3 regions of the Paraburkholderia sp. CHISQ3 genome follow, and region 2 is predicted to be linked to each of the others. Evidence: riboswitches for the same ligand, from Rfam matches in the RefSeq annotation. Region 2 holds a riboswitch; each other region holds the start of a gene.
The links. Region 2 has a riboswitch for cobalamin ahead of cobW (cobalamin biosynthesis protein CobW). Riboswitches for the same ligand answer to the same signal wherever they lie in the genome.
Positions count from the first base shown of each region.

Region 1: it holds a riboswitch for cobalamin, as region 2 does, so the genes downstream of both, M0D65_RS12430 (CbtB-domain containing protein) here and cobW (cobalamin biosynthesis protein CobW) in region 2, are expected to answer to the same signal.
Region 3: it holds a riboswitch for cobalamin, as region 2 does, so the genes downstream of both, M0D65_RS11225 (TonB-dependent receptor) here and cobW (cobalamin biosynthesis protein CobW) in region 2, are expected to answer to the same signal.

Region 1 is NZ_JALPRG010000004.1:560,949-565,557, reverse strand. It holds gene M0D65_RS12440 (SMP-30/gluconolactonase/LRE family protein) at 1-972, opposite strand, end outside; gene M0D65_RS12435 (histidine phosphatase family protein) at 1,243-1,803, opposite strand; cobalamin riboswitch at 1,818-1,961, shown strand; gene M0D65_RS12430 (CbtB-domain containing protein) at 2,009-2,218, shown strand; gene M0D65_RS12425 (CbtA family protein) at 2,231-2,965, shown strand; gene M0D65_RS12420 (LysR substrate-binding domain-containing protein) at 3,029-3,904, opposite strand; gene M0D65_RS12415 (LysE family translocator) at 4,001-4,609, shown strand, end outside.
Region 2 is NZ_JALPRG010000018.1:98,172-102,780, forward strand. It holds gene cobN (cobaltochelatase subunit CobN) at 1-541, opposite strand, end outside; gene cobW (cobalamin biosynthesis protein CobW) at 548-1,651, opposite strand; cobalamin riboswitch at 1,876-2,144, opposite strand; cobalamin riboswitch at 2,192-2,416, shown strand; gene M0D65_RS31700 (cobalamin biosynthesis protein) at 2,549-2,974, shown strand; gene cobO (cob(I)yrinic acid a,c-diamide adenosyltransferase) at 2,971-3,573, shown strand; gene M0D65_RS31710 (cobyrinate a,c-diamide synthase) at 3,577-4,609, shown strand, end outside.
Region 3 is NZ_JALPRG010000004.1:290,419-295,027, reverse strand. It holds gene M0D65_RS11225 (TonB-dependent receptor) at 1-1,350, opposite strand, end outside; cobalamin riboswitch at 1,439-1,643, opposite strand; gene M0D65_RS11220 (fatty acid--CoA ligase) at 1,888-3,531, shown strand; gene M0D65_RS11215 (MaoC family dehydratase) at 3,554-4,024, shown strand; gene M0D65_RS11210 (alpha/beta fold hydrolase) at 4,089-4,609, shown strand, end outside.

The DNA of each region.
Region 1 (4,609 bases), on a different contig from region 2:
GTTGTAGGCGTGAATATCGGTGCCGCCGTCGCGGCCGAGATCCCAGCCTCCGCCCCATGGGTTGTTCAGCACATAGAAGTTGCCGGCGGAGTCCTTGCCGATACCGGTGACGCGCGTGAAGCGCTTGTCGCCGACCTGGCCTTTGATACCCGTCGTGTTGTCGAGATATCCGCCTTTGATCCCAAACGTACCGACCTGAAATGGAATGAGCCAGGTGTTATAGATCTTGATGTTCATGTCCGGCCCTTCGTCGCCGACAACGAGCAGTTGTTTCGCCGTGTCGAAAAACAGCGCCGAAGGTTTCGCACCAGTGGGCATCTGGATAGTGTTCATCGCCGTGCCGGTGGAACTGAATTCGGCGATCGTGCCCGCGCTCTTCTGGGCGACCCAGAGATTGCCGGAGCTGTCGATGGCAAGCGCGCCAGGCGACGTCACGTTGATGTCTTGCTGCCAGACACCGTCTGTGGTGTAGACGCGGACCCGATTGCCAGGAAGGTCGCTCGCATACAGCAGCGAGCCCGAGGTGGCGAGCCCGGTCACGACATCGGCATGGGTTTCGGTTGTGTCCGCACTGACGTTGATGAGCACATCGCGCGTTTGCGTGGTGCGGTTGTAGCGTCCCACTGCGCCGCTGCCGTACACGTTGTTGAATTGCAAGGCGGCGAAGATCGATGTGGCGTTGCCGGTAATGGCGCTGCCCTGGAACTCGTTGTGCAGGCCAAACGAGCCGATGCCCTTGCCGCTCTGATAGAGCGCGACGCCACCTTCGTTTTCATCCCAGAACGACGCGGTGTAGATGACGCCTTCGGGCGCGACCCACATCGAGCGCGCGGTACTGCCCACATGCGTGGCGTCGGTGCCGAAGGTGTTGGCGATCCAGTCGGTGGTGTACTGCTGCGCCTGACATACCGGCGCGATCGTAGCGATCAGCACGGCGGAAAGAAACGCGGAATAGATGCGATGCTTGATCATCGGTGAATCCTCTCAGCAGTATTGTTTTTCCCTGACCTCCCAATATAGTTCGCGAATCGCGAACATGGGTGATGTTGCGATGACAATTGCACGAGAATATCGACGCGCGTTGCATGCGACGATGTTTGCAAGCCTTACACGCGCGTTAGATTGCGTGAGTGCGATGAAGGACTGCGCACCATGTGCGTGCGCAACGGACATGCAAATGAAAGTCGAGCCTCATGCGGAGCGCATGCAGGAGATGAGCGACGCGCAGATCGATCCCACTATCTATGCAGCGGGCCACCAGACCCAGCCGCGTGTCGAACGTTGCAATTCGATGCGCGAGAGCGGGCCGACTTCGATTCGCGTGTAAGCAGCGAGCGGTGCACGTAGCGCATGCAGTAGCGCGGCGCGTATCACGACAGCATGCGTGACTGCGACGACGGCAGGTACTTCTGGAAGTTGTTCGAGCCACTGCGCGACCCGCGTCGACACCGCGGCGAACGATTCGCCATCGGGCGGCGCGGCATGGGGATCGGTGCTCCAGGCGGAGAGCATCGGCAGCTCGTCTGTTGCGATGTCCGCGACGCGCTGGCCATGCCAGCGGCCGTAACTCATGTCGGCAAGCGCAGGTGCGATGTCGGCGGTGAGATTCAACGCTGCGGCCGTTTCGCGAGCACATGGGGCAGGGCTGCTGAATACGAGCGCATCGCGAGGCACATCGAGTTGTGCGCGATACGCATGCGCGTCGTCACGACCGCGTGCATCGAGTGGATCGTCGGCGGGGAAGCGGCCGCTGCGCATCGCGGCGGTCGCTGCATGGCTTACTAGCCATAACCGTGTGTGCATTGCGCTGCTCTCCCATGAAGCGTGTGCCGCGAAGTTTAGCGCGTAGAATAACGCCGCTGAAGCAAGGAAGCCGGTGCAAGTCCGGTGCGGTCGCGCCACTGTAATCGGTTCAATGAAGAACCGGAAGCCAGACCCTCGCTTCACGTCATCTTTTTCTCACGACCACCACGACTATCGGGGCGCGTAACCCCAGGAGAAGTCCGTCATGACCGATGCTGTTTTCAAACCGGCTGTCCAGCCGGTGCCGATCCCTCTGCGTGAATTGCTGCCGTGGATTATCTTCGGCGGCCTGCTGCTGTTACTGGCGATCTATTTCGTCGGCGCCGAAGAAGGCGCGACGTCGTTGATCCCCGGCATGTACGTGCACGAGTTCGTGCACGACGGCCGCCATCTGCTCGGCTTTCCTTGCCACTAACCGGGAGTCGACATGGTCGGTAGATTGTTGATGCGCGGGATGCTCACGGGCATCGTCGCGGGATTGCTCACGTTCACTTTTGCGAAGATCGCCGGCGAACCGCAGGTCGATCAGGCGATCTCGTTCGAAGAGAAAGCCGATGCCGCGAAGGGCGAAGCGCCCGAGCCAGAAATTGTCAGCCGTCACACGCAGGCGGGGCTCGGTTTGTTGACCGGTGTGGTCGTGTATGGCGCGGCGGTGGGCGGCTTGTTCTCGCTCGTGTTCGCGTATGCATACGGCCGCTCGGGCCGGCTCGGTGCACGTGCGTTGTCGGCGTTGCTCGCGCTCGCAGCATTCGTCGCGATCGTGATCGTGCCGAATCTCAAGTATCCGGCCAATCCGCCATCGATCGGCGACCCCGAGACGATCGGCTATCGCACGGGCCTGTTCTTCCTGATGATCGCGATCTCGCTGGCGGCGACGGTGTTCTCGTTGAAGCTGCGGCGTCATGCGGCTGCACGATTTGGCGCGTGGAATGGAGCGATCGTCGCCGGTGCGGTGTTTATCGTCATCATCGCGGCCGTGCAACTCGGCCTGCCGTCGATCAACGAAGTGCCCGCCGCGTTCCCTGCTGCGCTGTTGTGGAAATTCCGCCTCGCGGCGCTTGGCATGCAGGCGATCATGTGGACGACGATCGGGTTGCTGTTCGGTGCGCTCGTCGAGCGTGCACAGCAGAGCTCGCGCAACGTGTTGCCGGCCGGGCTGTGAACGGTTGAAGTCGAGAAGTCGAGCGAGCGCGACACCGGCGAAATCCTGCTGCGCGTTGCTGCTTCACATCGGCGCGGGCCGATGTTGCCGCAGCAGTCCATCGCGAATGAACTGCGCGAGTTCGCGTCCGGCCGGGTTGGCGCCCTGCGCAGGAAATCGCAGGCTGATCGCGAACGGCGGAAGTTCGGGCAGTTGAGCATCCGCGCTGAGAATGTCGAGATCGGCGGGCACGGTCGACGTCAGCCACGCGGTCACAGCGAGCCCGCTGCGCACCGTCGCGGTGGTCGCTTCGATGTTGCCGCTCTCGAAGACCGTGCGCCACTCGATGCCACTGCTGCCCAGCGCACCGAGCACGGTCTGCCGGAATGCGCAGGTATCGCTCACCATCGAGACCGGCAGCGGTCGCTTCAGATGCGCGCTGCCGCCGCGCGCGCCGACCCACACCAGGCGTTCGACACGCAGACATTCGCCACTTGCTTCGGTTGCAGGTTCTTCGATCACTGCGACATCGAGCGAACCGCGCGCGAGTGCCTCCGCGAGCTCCGGCGATGAACCGCAGACAATCGCCATCTCCACGTTCGGCCATGCTTCGGTAAACGCCTTGAAGATCGGCGCGAAGCAGGCACCGACCAGATCGTAGGGCACACCCAGACGCACCTGGCCGAGTATCGGACGGGCCGCCATATCCGCCCAGATTTCATCGTTCATGCCGAGCAGGCGTTTCGCCTTGCCGAGAAAGCGTTCGCCGACCTGAGTCAGTTCGAGCTGGCGTCCGACGCGGTCGAACAGGTCGCAACCCAAAGCCTCCTCGAGGCGCTTGATCTGCTGGCTCACCGCGCCCTGAGTCAGGTGCAGGCGGTTGGCGGCAACGGTCATGCTGCTGTGGTCGGCAACCACAACGAAAGTGCGTACCAGTGCGAGGTCGAGATTTCGGTTCATCGTCGCATTATATTGTCTAATGTGAATCATCATAAACTTTCGATTTTCTAATGTGAACGAGATGACTACAGTGACGTTTTGCTCCGGAACGCTGCCATGTCCTTCGTCGCCACCTCGACCGGCTCGATCGCACCGTTGATCCTGTTTGCCGCCGTCGCCACCGTGACACCGGGTGGCGCGACGGCGCTTGCCACTGCGTCGGGCTCGCAGTTCGGCTTTCGCCGCTCGATTCCATTGATGGCGGGCATCGCGCTGGGGCTTGCGTCGCTGGCCGCCGCTGCCGCCGCCGGTCTCGCTGGCGTGCTGCTGGCCGCGCCCGTGCTGCAGACCGGCATGAAGGCGATCGGCAGCGCATATCTGCTGTGGCTGGCGTGGCGGGTCGCGCGCAGCGGGGCGCCCGATCTCGACCGCTCGACGGCGGCGCCCACCACCTTGCTCGGCGGGGCGTGTCTGCTCTGGCTCAATCCGAAGGGTTGGGCCATGGCGCTCGGCGCGGCGGCGTCGTTCGCGATGCTCGCGAACGGACCGCTGCATCTCGCGTTGCTGCTTGGCGGCGCGTTCGGGGTGTCGGCGGCGGTGTCGCTGTCGCTGTGGTGCGCAGCCGGCGTGCTGCTCGCGCGACTGGTGCGCACCCAGCGGCAATGGCGCATTGTCAATACGCTACTCGGCGTGTTGCTGGCGGTATCGATTGTTCCAATGTGGAGA
Region 2 (4,609 bases):
ACAGGGCGGCAGCGGGTAGCGGTCGCGGCAACGCGGGCTCACTTCCCCAACCGAACGCCTGCCACGCTATGCAGCGCAGAAATGCCTCGGCATTCTGCGGACCGCCTTCGCGCAGATAGCGCCATAGCCGCTCGCACAGCGCGGCATCGGCGGTACTTTTGGCGACGAGGTTCGGGTCTTCCTGGAGATCGCCTGAAAACATCGCCAGCAACTGCCCACGTCGCCCAGCAAGCGCGACCACCTGTTCGATGCCGTACGGCCAGTAGGCTTCACCGCCCAGATGGTCGACCACGATGACGCGCGCATGTTGCAGCACGTCGTCGACATAGAAGTCGACCGACGCGGGTTGGCGCAGATAAGTCACGTTGGCGAGCCGCACGCTCGGGAAGTCTGGACCGAGCCGCGTGACGACGCTCGCGAGCAGCGACAGCGTGGTATCGGCCGAGCTGAGTACCACGATGTCCGCAGGCTGCTGATCGATCCGGACGACACCGGCCGTGTCGTCGACGAAGCCACCCGGCGTGGTACGCAGCAGATGCATAGCGCGTCAGGCCCGCTGTGCTTCGGCGTGTACCGCGGGGTTCAATGCGGCATCGAATGCGCGTTGCAGCGCGGCCTGGTCGAGATCTTCGCCGATCAGCACGAAGCGGCTCTTCTGCGGCTCGTCCGCTTGTTCGTCCGCTCTCCAGCGCCGATCGAAGTAACTGTCGAAGCGCCGTCCCACACCCTGCACGACGAGCCGCATCGGCGCGCCCGGCAATGCCGCGAAACCCTTCACACGATAGATCGTGTGCGTCTCGACGAGCTGCTGCAACGCGGCGATCGTCGCCTCGCGCGATAGCGCTGTACATTCCACCACCACCGAATCGAAGTCGTCGTGATGATGATCGGGATCGTCGGCAGAACCGTGGTGATCGTGCCGTAAATGAATCGTGGTTTCCGACGCCGCCTCGAGCCCGAGCAATGCGTGCAGGTCGAGCTGACCGTTCTGCGCGCGGACGATCTTCACCTGCGGCGGAATCTCCTCACGGACCAGCGCTTCGACAGCGGCCTGCTGCGCGTCGTCGAGCAGGTCGGTCTTGTTGAGGATCACGAGATCGGCGGAAGCGAGCTGGTCTTCGAACAGTTCGTGCAGCGGCGATTCATGATCGAGATTCGGATCGGCCTTGCGCTGCGCATCGACGGCGACCGGATTGTCTGCGAACTGGCCGCTCGCGGCAGCGGGTCCATCAACCACCGTGACGACGGCGTCTACCGTGAAGCTGTTCTTGATCGTCGGCCAGTTGAACGCCTGCACGAGTGGCTTCGGCAACGCGAGTCCCGAGGTTTCGATCAGCACATGATCGATCTGCTCGCGCCGTTCGAGAAGCTGCTCCATGACCGGGAAAAATTCTTCCTGCACGGTACAGCACAGACATCCGTTCGCGAGTTCGTAGACCTGTCCCGCCGTTTCGCGGCCGTCCTCATCGCAGCCGATACCGCAGCCCTTGAGAATCTCGCCGTCGATGCCGAGTTCGCCGAACTCGTTGACGATCACCGCGATGCGCAGGCCGCCGGCATGTTGAAGAATATGTCGCAGCAAGGTCGTCTTGCCGCTGCCGAGAAAGCCCGTGACGATCGTGGCGGGAATCTTGCGCATCTGTGTCTGCATCGCTGCTCCGTGGTGGCGGTGAGGGATTCGCCGACAACCCGCGTGTGTCCACGCCACCGGAGGGCTCCGCCACGTGCTTCGCGATACGTCGTTCAACTGCTCGTCCATACGACAGAACGCCGCCGTGACAGGCCAGTAGAAGACGAAACGCGGGGACGATGACGCGGAGTACGGCGCGAATGGAAACACAAGGAAATCGTGGACGACACGCCGCATCCCCGCGGCGCGAACCCATTTTGTCTGGCCGGTATCCGGGCTAACGAATGAACCGCTTCACCTTCCCACGCGACGCTCATGTCGCGCAGTGGTCGATTGCATGCGGGGTTGATGTGCATGCAGCGAAGCCGGTCTTGCAGCGCTTGCGCGCTGCTTTCGCTTACCGTTGCGGGGGCAGCACAGGTTGGTCCGTTCCGCGGTGGGAGGACGCCCTGTTTCCCGTTTAACTGCGTGCGCGGGAGGCGCGCACGCGAGCACCAGAGTGCGTGCGAGTGTAGGCCGCCGGCCTTGCTGCGTCAAGGAAGGCACCGTGTTGCGCTGTGATATCGTATGCGCTCGTTTGGTGCCCGCACGCGCGCTCGCGTGTGCAGTTAAACGGGAAACAGAAAGCGCGCATTGCGCTCAACCTGTGCTGTCCCCGCAACGGTAAACGGCCCGCGGCCTTCGAGCCGCACATGTCGTTCGAAGCCACTGTCCGCCGCGTGCGGATGGGAAGGCAACGACATGAGGCCGCCAGCCCGGATACCGGCCAGACGAGGGGGCGAACGTCATCGTCGAACTCGACGATGACGACGCCGAACGCCGGGTCTGCGGGGGACAGACACACGGCGCCCAGGTAATAAGCGATCGCTACTGCGACGTCGGTCTGCCGACACGCATCGCCACATCCGAAATCCACCCATGACGAAGACCCTGATCGCCGGCATCGGCTGTCGACGCAATGTGTCGGCCGATCAGATCGATGCCGCGCTGCGTGCCGCGCTCGGTACGCGCTCGCTCGCCGAGATCCGGGAAATCGCTACTGTCGATACCAAAGCGAACGAACCCGGCCTGCTCGAGTTCTGCGCCCGTCATGCGTTGCCACTGCGTCTTTTCACATCCACGCAGATCGCGGCTGTACTGCTCGCGCCGCCTGCACGTTCGGCGGCCGCGCGAGTGCATCTGGGCATTGATGGTGTGTGCGAACCGTGCGCGCGACTCGCGGCACCTCACGGTTATCTGATCGTCGGCAAGACGGTGCACGACGGCGTCACCGTCGCACTCGTTGCCGATCCACTCGTTCACTCCACTCTCTCCGCTTCCACTGAACAGGACCTCGACCGATGAAAACCGATCCCGAATCGCATCAACGCATGACGCAACGGCGTCGCGAAGGACACGAAAAGAAGCAGGCTACGGCCACCGTCGAAAAAGGCCTGCTGATCGTCAACACAGGCAACGGCAAGGGCAAGAGTACGGCAGCGTTCGGCATGGCCGTGCGCATACTCGGTCATGGCATGCGGCTTGGCGTCGTGCAGTTCATCAAAGGTGCACTACATACGTCGGAGCGCGATTTTCTCGGCGCCCAGGCGCACTGCGATTTCGTCACGATGGGCGACGGTTATACATGGAACACGCAGGACCGCGACGCCGACATCGCCACCGCGCGCAAAGGCTGGGACGAGGCGCGCCGCATGATCGACAGTGGCGACTACCAGATGGTGATCCTCGACGAACTCAACACGGTGCTGAAATACGAATACCTGCCACTCGACGAAGTACTTGCGGTGTTAAACGCCCGGCCCGCCGCGCTGCACGTCGTCGTGACCGGCCGCCACGCACCCGATGCGCTGATCGAAGCCGCCGATCTCGTCACCGAAATGCGCCTCGTCAAACATCCGTATCGCGAGCAGCACGTGAAGGCACAACGCGGCGTGGAGTTCTGAGCGATGCCGGCGTGTCCCGCGTTGTTCATCAGTGCGCCTGCATCGGGTCAGGGCAAGACGACGGTCACGGCAGGGCTCGCTCGTTACCATCGGCGGCTTGGACGGCGCGTGCGGGTCTTCAAGACCGGCCCCGACTTTCTCGACCCGACCATCCTCGAGCGTGCAAGCGGCGCACCGGTCGAATCGCTCGACCTGTGGATGGTCGGTGAGGACGCATGTCGCCGCCTGCTCGCCGAGGCTGCGGCGCAGGCGGATCTGATCCTGATCGAAGGGGTGATGGGTCTCTTCGACGGCACACCGAGCAGCGCCGATCTCGCCGCAACGTTCGGCGTGCCGGTCGTCGCGGTCATTTCGGCGAAAGCGATGGCGCAGACATTTGGCGCGATCGCCTTTGGGCTTGCGAAATTCCGGCCACAAGTCCCGTTTCATGGCGTGTTCGCCAATCGCGTGGGCTCGGCGCGCCATGCGCAGTTGCTGCAGGAAGCCTTGCCGCGGGACATCGCGTGGACCGGTCACATGGCAAGCGAAGCCGCCATCGAACTCCCCGACCGGCACCTGGGCCTACGGCACGCCGACGAAATCGACGATCTCGATGCTCGACTCGACCGCGTAGCAGATGCACTCGCCGCAACCGCGCTCGCCACCCTGCCGCCCACCGTCGAGTTCGCCCCCGCATCCGCTGCGCATGGAAGCACTGCGCTGCCGCGCCTGCTCGACGGAATGCGGATTGCCGTCGCACGCGATGCCGCGTTCTCCTTCATCTATCCGGCGAATCTCGCGCTGCTCGAAACGCTCGGCGCAACGCTCGCGTTCTTCTCGCCGCTCGCCGACGAAGCCGTGCCAACCGATGCTCACGCGCTCTATCTGCCAGGTGGTTACCCGGAGCTACACGCCGCCACGCTCGCGCGCAGCACGCGCACGGCAGCCTCGCTTCACGCACATGCAGCAGCGAAAAAAACCATCGTCGCGGAATGTGGCGGTATGCTGTACCTGCTCGACAGCCTGACGGACAGCGACGGCACGCAGACACCGATGC
Region 3 (4,609 bases), on a different contig from region 2:
GACGGGCGTGATCGCATACGACACGGCGACATTGCCGGTGTTGACCGACTGGCCTTCGACAATCTCATGGCGTCCCGCGAGGAACAGCGTGAGCGCACCGAGCGTGGCCGACTGATGGAGCGACACCGCGGAATCGTTGCGCGTCGGCACGCCGGTTGGGATATCGACAGGCAGGAAGGCTTGTTCGCGCGAGAAGTCGTAGGCAAGCTTCGTCTCACCCGACAGCGGCAGGCCGAACAACCGGAAGCCCTTTTCCTGATGCGTGAGCGACGTCGATGTGCTGAGACGCGTCGAGTCGATCTTGTCGCTCGAAATACCCGGGCTGTTGGTGGTGTAGTAAAACTGGCGGTCGTTCGCGTAACCGACGGACTGGTCGAACTGCGTGTCCGGTGCGATGTCCCAGTGGAATGCGACGCCCGTCGTCAACTGGTGATCGAGTTGCCGGTTATCGCCGCCCGCATTGTCGTACGAGAGGTCCGACCGGTGATAAAGCGCGAACGTGGAAATCGACCAGTCGCCGTGCGCATAGCCGAGGCGGCCGTCGATATCCTGCGCGTGGTACGGATTGCGGCCTGCTTCGTGACCGTATGCGTAAGGCTGGGTCGTATCGATCCCGGCCGTGTTGTAGTCGTGCAATCCGAGCGAATATGTGAGCCCGGCAAGCGCAGCAAGTGGGCCGGTCGAGGGGATACTGCCGGACGTACGAATCTGCGTATCAAACGTCTTGTTCGAACCGCCACCGGTGGAGATCGTGGTCTGGTTGGGCTGATTCGCCGAGTGGCGTGTGAACAGCTGCACGACACCGCCCACCGCGTTGGCGCCGAACGAAGCCGCCGCGGGACCTGAAATCACTTCGACACGCTCAAAGGCTGAAGCCGGCAGATCGGCCCATTCCGCTGTGCCCGTGGTCGCGGAGCCCACGCGGATACCGTCGATAAACACGGCAACCTGCGCACCCGACGAACCGCGAATGCTGACAGACGCCGTCGCGCCCGGCCCGCCGTTCTGCGCAACGGTAACACCGGGAAGCGTAGCGAGCGCCTGCGTGATGCTGGGATCGGCGGGCGAGAGCCGGTCGAGATCCTGACGCGTCAGAACGTGCGTCGTCGCATACCGTTGATCGAACGATTGCGGTAGATGCTGCGTATCGCCGGTGACGACGATGTTCGGCAGTGTGGTCGTGGTGTCGGAGGAAGATTGCGGCGCTGGTGGCGACGTCGAATCGTCAGCCGCCTGTGCGATCGATGCACCGAACGAAAGGGCGAGGGCGGCGGAAATTCCCGCAACTCCCGCAACGCGACGCGAGAAAGCTTTCTGAAAGAAAGCGGTTTTTCTAATGATGCTAGCCATGTGACAGATCCAGAGGTCGGAGCCGTCCTTGCAACACGCACTCGCATCACGCGGTGCTCGCGCTTCGGGACACCCCGCCCGGCGCGGCTGCAGGACCTCGGTTGATGGCAGGTCTCCTGGCTCACGGGTCGCCGCCCGGTGCCGACCTTCCCGGTTTCCCAGTGGCCATGAGTGGCACGGACTCGCCGCTTACAGTTGCGGGGGCAGCCGCAGACTCGAAGCGTCGATCCATCGACGCGACTACTGCGTTCCCTTTTATCCCTATCACGGGAACCATCGAGGCGAGAGCGTAACGATTCCCGCGCGGCGCAGTCAATCTTTTCGGGCAAACGCGGGGCTCGTGCGACGCGCTTTTGCAACGGCCCCGTCTGCGCCGCAATCTCCGCGGCGCGCCTACCCCCATAACGCTCCCCTGTTCGGGGGATAGTCCGTCCCCCTGATCAAATCGATGATGGCATCAACCGGGATGCCACCGCACGCGATACGTACCCACAGCCTGTGTCAGCCCGATCGATTTCTCGACTCAAGGAGATTTAGATGCAGGACGCCGTGCAAGACATCACGCCTTCCCCGTACGCCTATCCGCTGCTGATCAAGCAGTTGCTGCATACGTCGTTCGTTCAGGCACCGGACCAGGAAATCGTCTACCGCGGCAAGCTGCGGATGACCTACACCACGCTGAAGGAACGCATTGCGCGGCTCGCCAATGGTCTCGACGGGCTCGGCGTGCGGCACGGCAGCACGGTGGCGGTGATGGACTGGGACAGCCACCGCTATCTGGAGGCGTACTTCGCGGTCCCGATGATGGGTGCCGTGCTGCAGACGGTCAACGTGCGCCTGTCGGAGGCCGAGATCGCCTACACGATCAATCACGCCGGCGCCGAGGTGCTGTTCGTTCACACCGATTTCCTGCCGGTGGTCGAAGCGATCAAGGATCAACTCGAAACGGTCCGCACCTTCGTATGGATCGATGAGCCGGGTAGTGAACCGACCGCACACACCATTGCGTTCGCTACCGAATACGAAGCGATGCTCGCAACGAGCGCCACGAGCTACGACTTCCCCGACTTCGACGAGAACACCCGGGCCACCACGTTCTATACGACCGGTACTACGGGCCTGCCCAAGGGCGTGTACTTCTCGCATCGTCAGCTGGTTCTGCACACGCTGACCTTGATGGCGGCGCTCGCGAGTCCGATGTCGGGCCAGCGCTTTCATCGCGGCGACGTCTATATGCCGCTCACGCCGATGTTCCATGTGCACGCCTGGGGCATGCCCTACATCGCCACCGTGTTAGGCGTGAAGCAGGTCTATCCGGGCCGCTACGTACCCGAGCGTCTCGTACAACTGATCCGCGACGAAGGCGTCACGTTTTCGCACTGCGTCGGCACGATCCTGCACATGCTGCTTTCGTGCGATACCGCGAAGCACGCGGACTTCAGCAAGTGGAAGGTGATCATCGGCGGCGGCGCGCTGCCGCATGGTCTTGCGAGCGCGGCGCTCGAGCGCGGCATCGATATCTTCGTCGGCTACGGGATGTCGGAGACGTGTCCTGTCTTGAGCCTCGCGCAACTACCGCCGCACACCGGCCCGCTCGATCGCGATGAAGAGGTGCGTCTGCGCTGCAAGACCGGCTTTCCCGTTCCGCTCGTCGATCTGCGCATCGTCAACGAGAGCATGGAAGACGTTGCGCACGACGGCAAGGCCTACGGCGAGATCGTCGCGCGTGCACCGTGGCTCACGCAGGGCTACCTGAACAATCCCGATGCCTCCACGCAACTCTGGGCTGGCGGTTACCTGCATACCCAGGACATCGCGAACATCGACGCGACCGGCAACATCCAGATCACCGATCGCATCAAGGACGTCATCAAGTCGGGCGGTGAATGGATTTCGTCGCTTGAAATCGAGAGCCTGATTTCGCAGCACCCCGATGTCGCGGAAGTCGCGGTGATCGGCATCAAGGACGACAAATGGGGCGAACGGCCGGTGGCGCTCGTGGTGCTGAAGGCGGGCGCGGCGTTGACCGAAGACGGCGTCAAGGAACACGTGATGGGTTTCTGCAAGACCGGGCGGATCTCGAAGTACGCGGTGCCGCAGATCGTCAAGTTCGTCGAAGCACTGCAGAAAACGAGCGTCGGCAAAACCAACAAGAAGTGGTTGCGCGAACAGTTCGCGTGACCGGCCTTAAGGAGCAGACACGATGAGCATCAATGGATACAGCGTCGCCACGATCGACGACTTCGTAGGCCGTGAACTGGGCATATCGGACTGGGTCACCGTCGATCAGGCACGCATCGACGCCTTCGCAGCATGCACCGGCGACCGGCAGTGGATTCATGTGGACGTGGAGCGTGCGACACGCGAGAGCCCGTTCGGCGGCACGATCGCGCACGGCTATCTGACGCTGTCGCTGCTGGCGGCGGCTGCGATCGAGGTCGGCATCATTCCCGCGGACGCATCGGCCGGGCTGAACTACGGGCTCGACAAGGTGCGCTTCATGACGCCGGTGAAAGCGGGTGCGCGCGTGAGAAATCGCGTGACGCTGGTCTCGGTGGAAAAGAAGGGTGGCGGCCGGATCATCGTCAAGACGATGAACGAATTGCAGATCGAGAACGAAGACAAGCCGGCGCTGATTGCCGAAACCCTGGCGATGCTCGTGGCGGCTGCATAAGCCTTCGGATCGCACAACCAGGCCAACCAGGCTAACCAGACAGAGACGTTTGAGGAGCAGCACCATGGCGGCACATGACGAAAGCACGACACGTAGCGAGCAGGCGAACGACGTTGCGGCATCTGCCGCGGAAGGCATGCTCGGACCGAATCCGTTCGTGGGGCTGCGGCCACGCGACATTCTCGCTACCGCGCAACAGATCGGCACTCAGGCGCTGCGGCAACCGGCCTTGCTTCTCGAGCAGGAAGCCGCACTCGCTCGCGATCTGATGGCGGTGTTAGGCGGCAGCGCGGATCTCGCGCCCTCGCAAGGCGACAAACGTTTCACCGATCCGGCGTGGCAGAGCAACTCGCTGTATCGCATGGCGATGCAAGGCTATGTCGCATGGCGCAACGCGTTGACAGGTTTTGTCGACCGCTCGACGCTCGACGACAAGAGCAAGGAACGCGCGCGGTTCGTCCTGTCGCTCTTCACCGATGCGGTATCGCCGACCAACACGCTGCTCGGCAATCCGGCAGCGCTCAAGAAGATCATCGATTCGGGCGGCGCCAGCCTGCTGGGCGGCATCCGCAACCTCGTGACCGA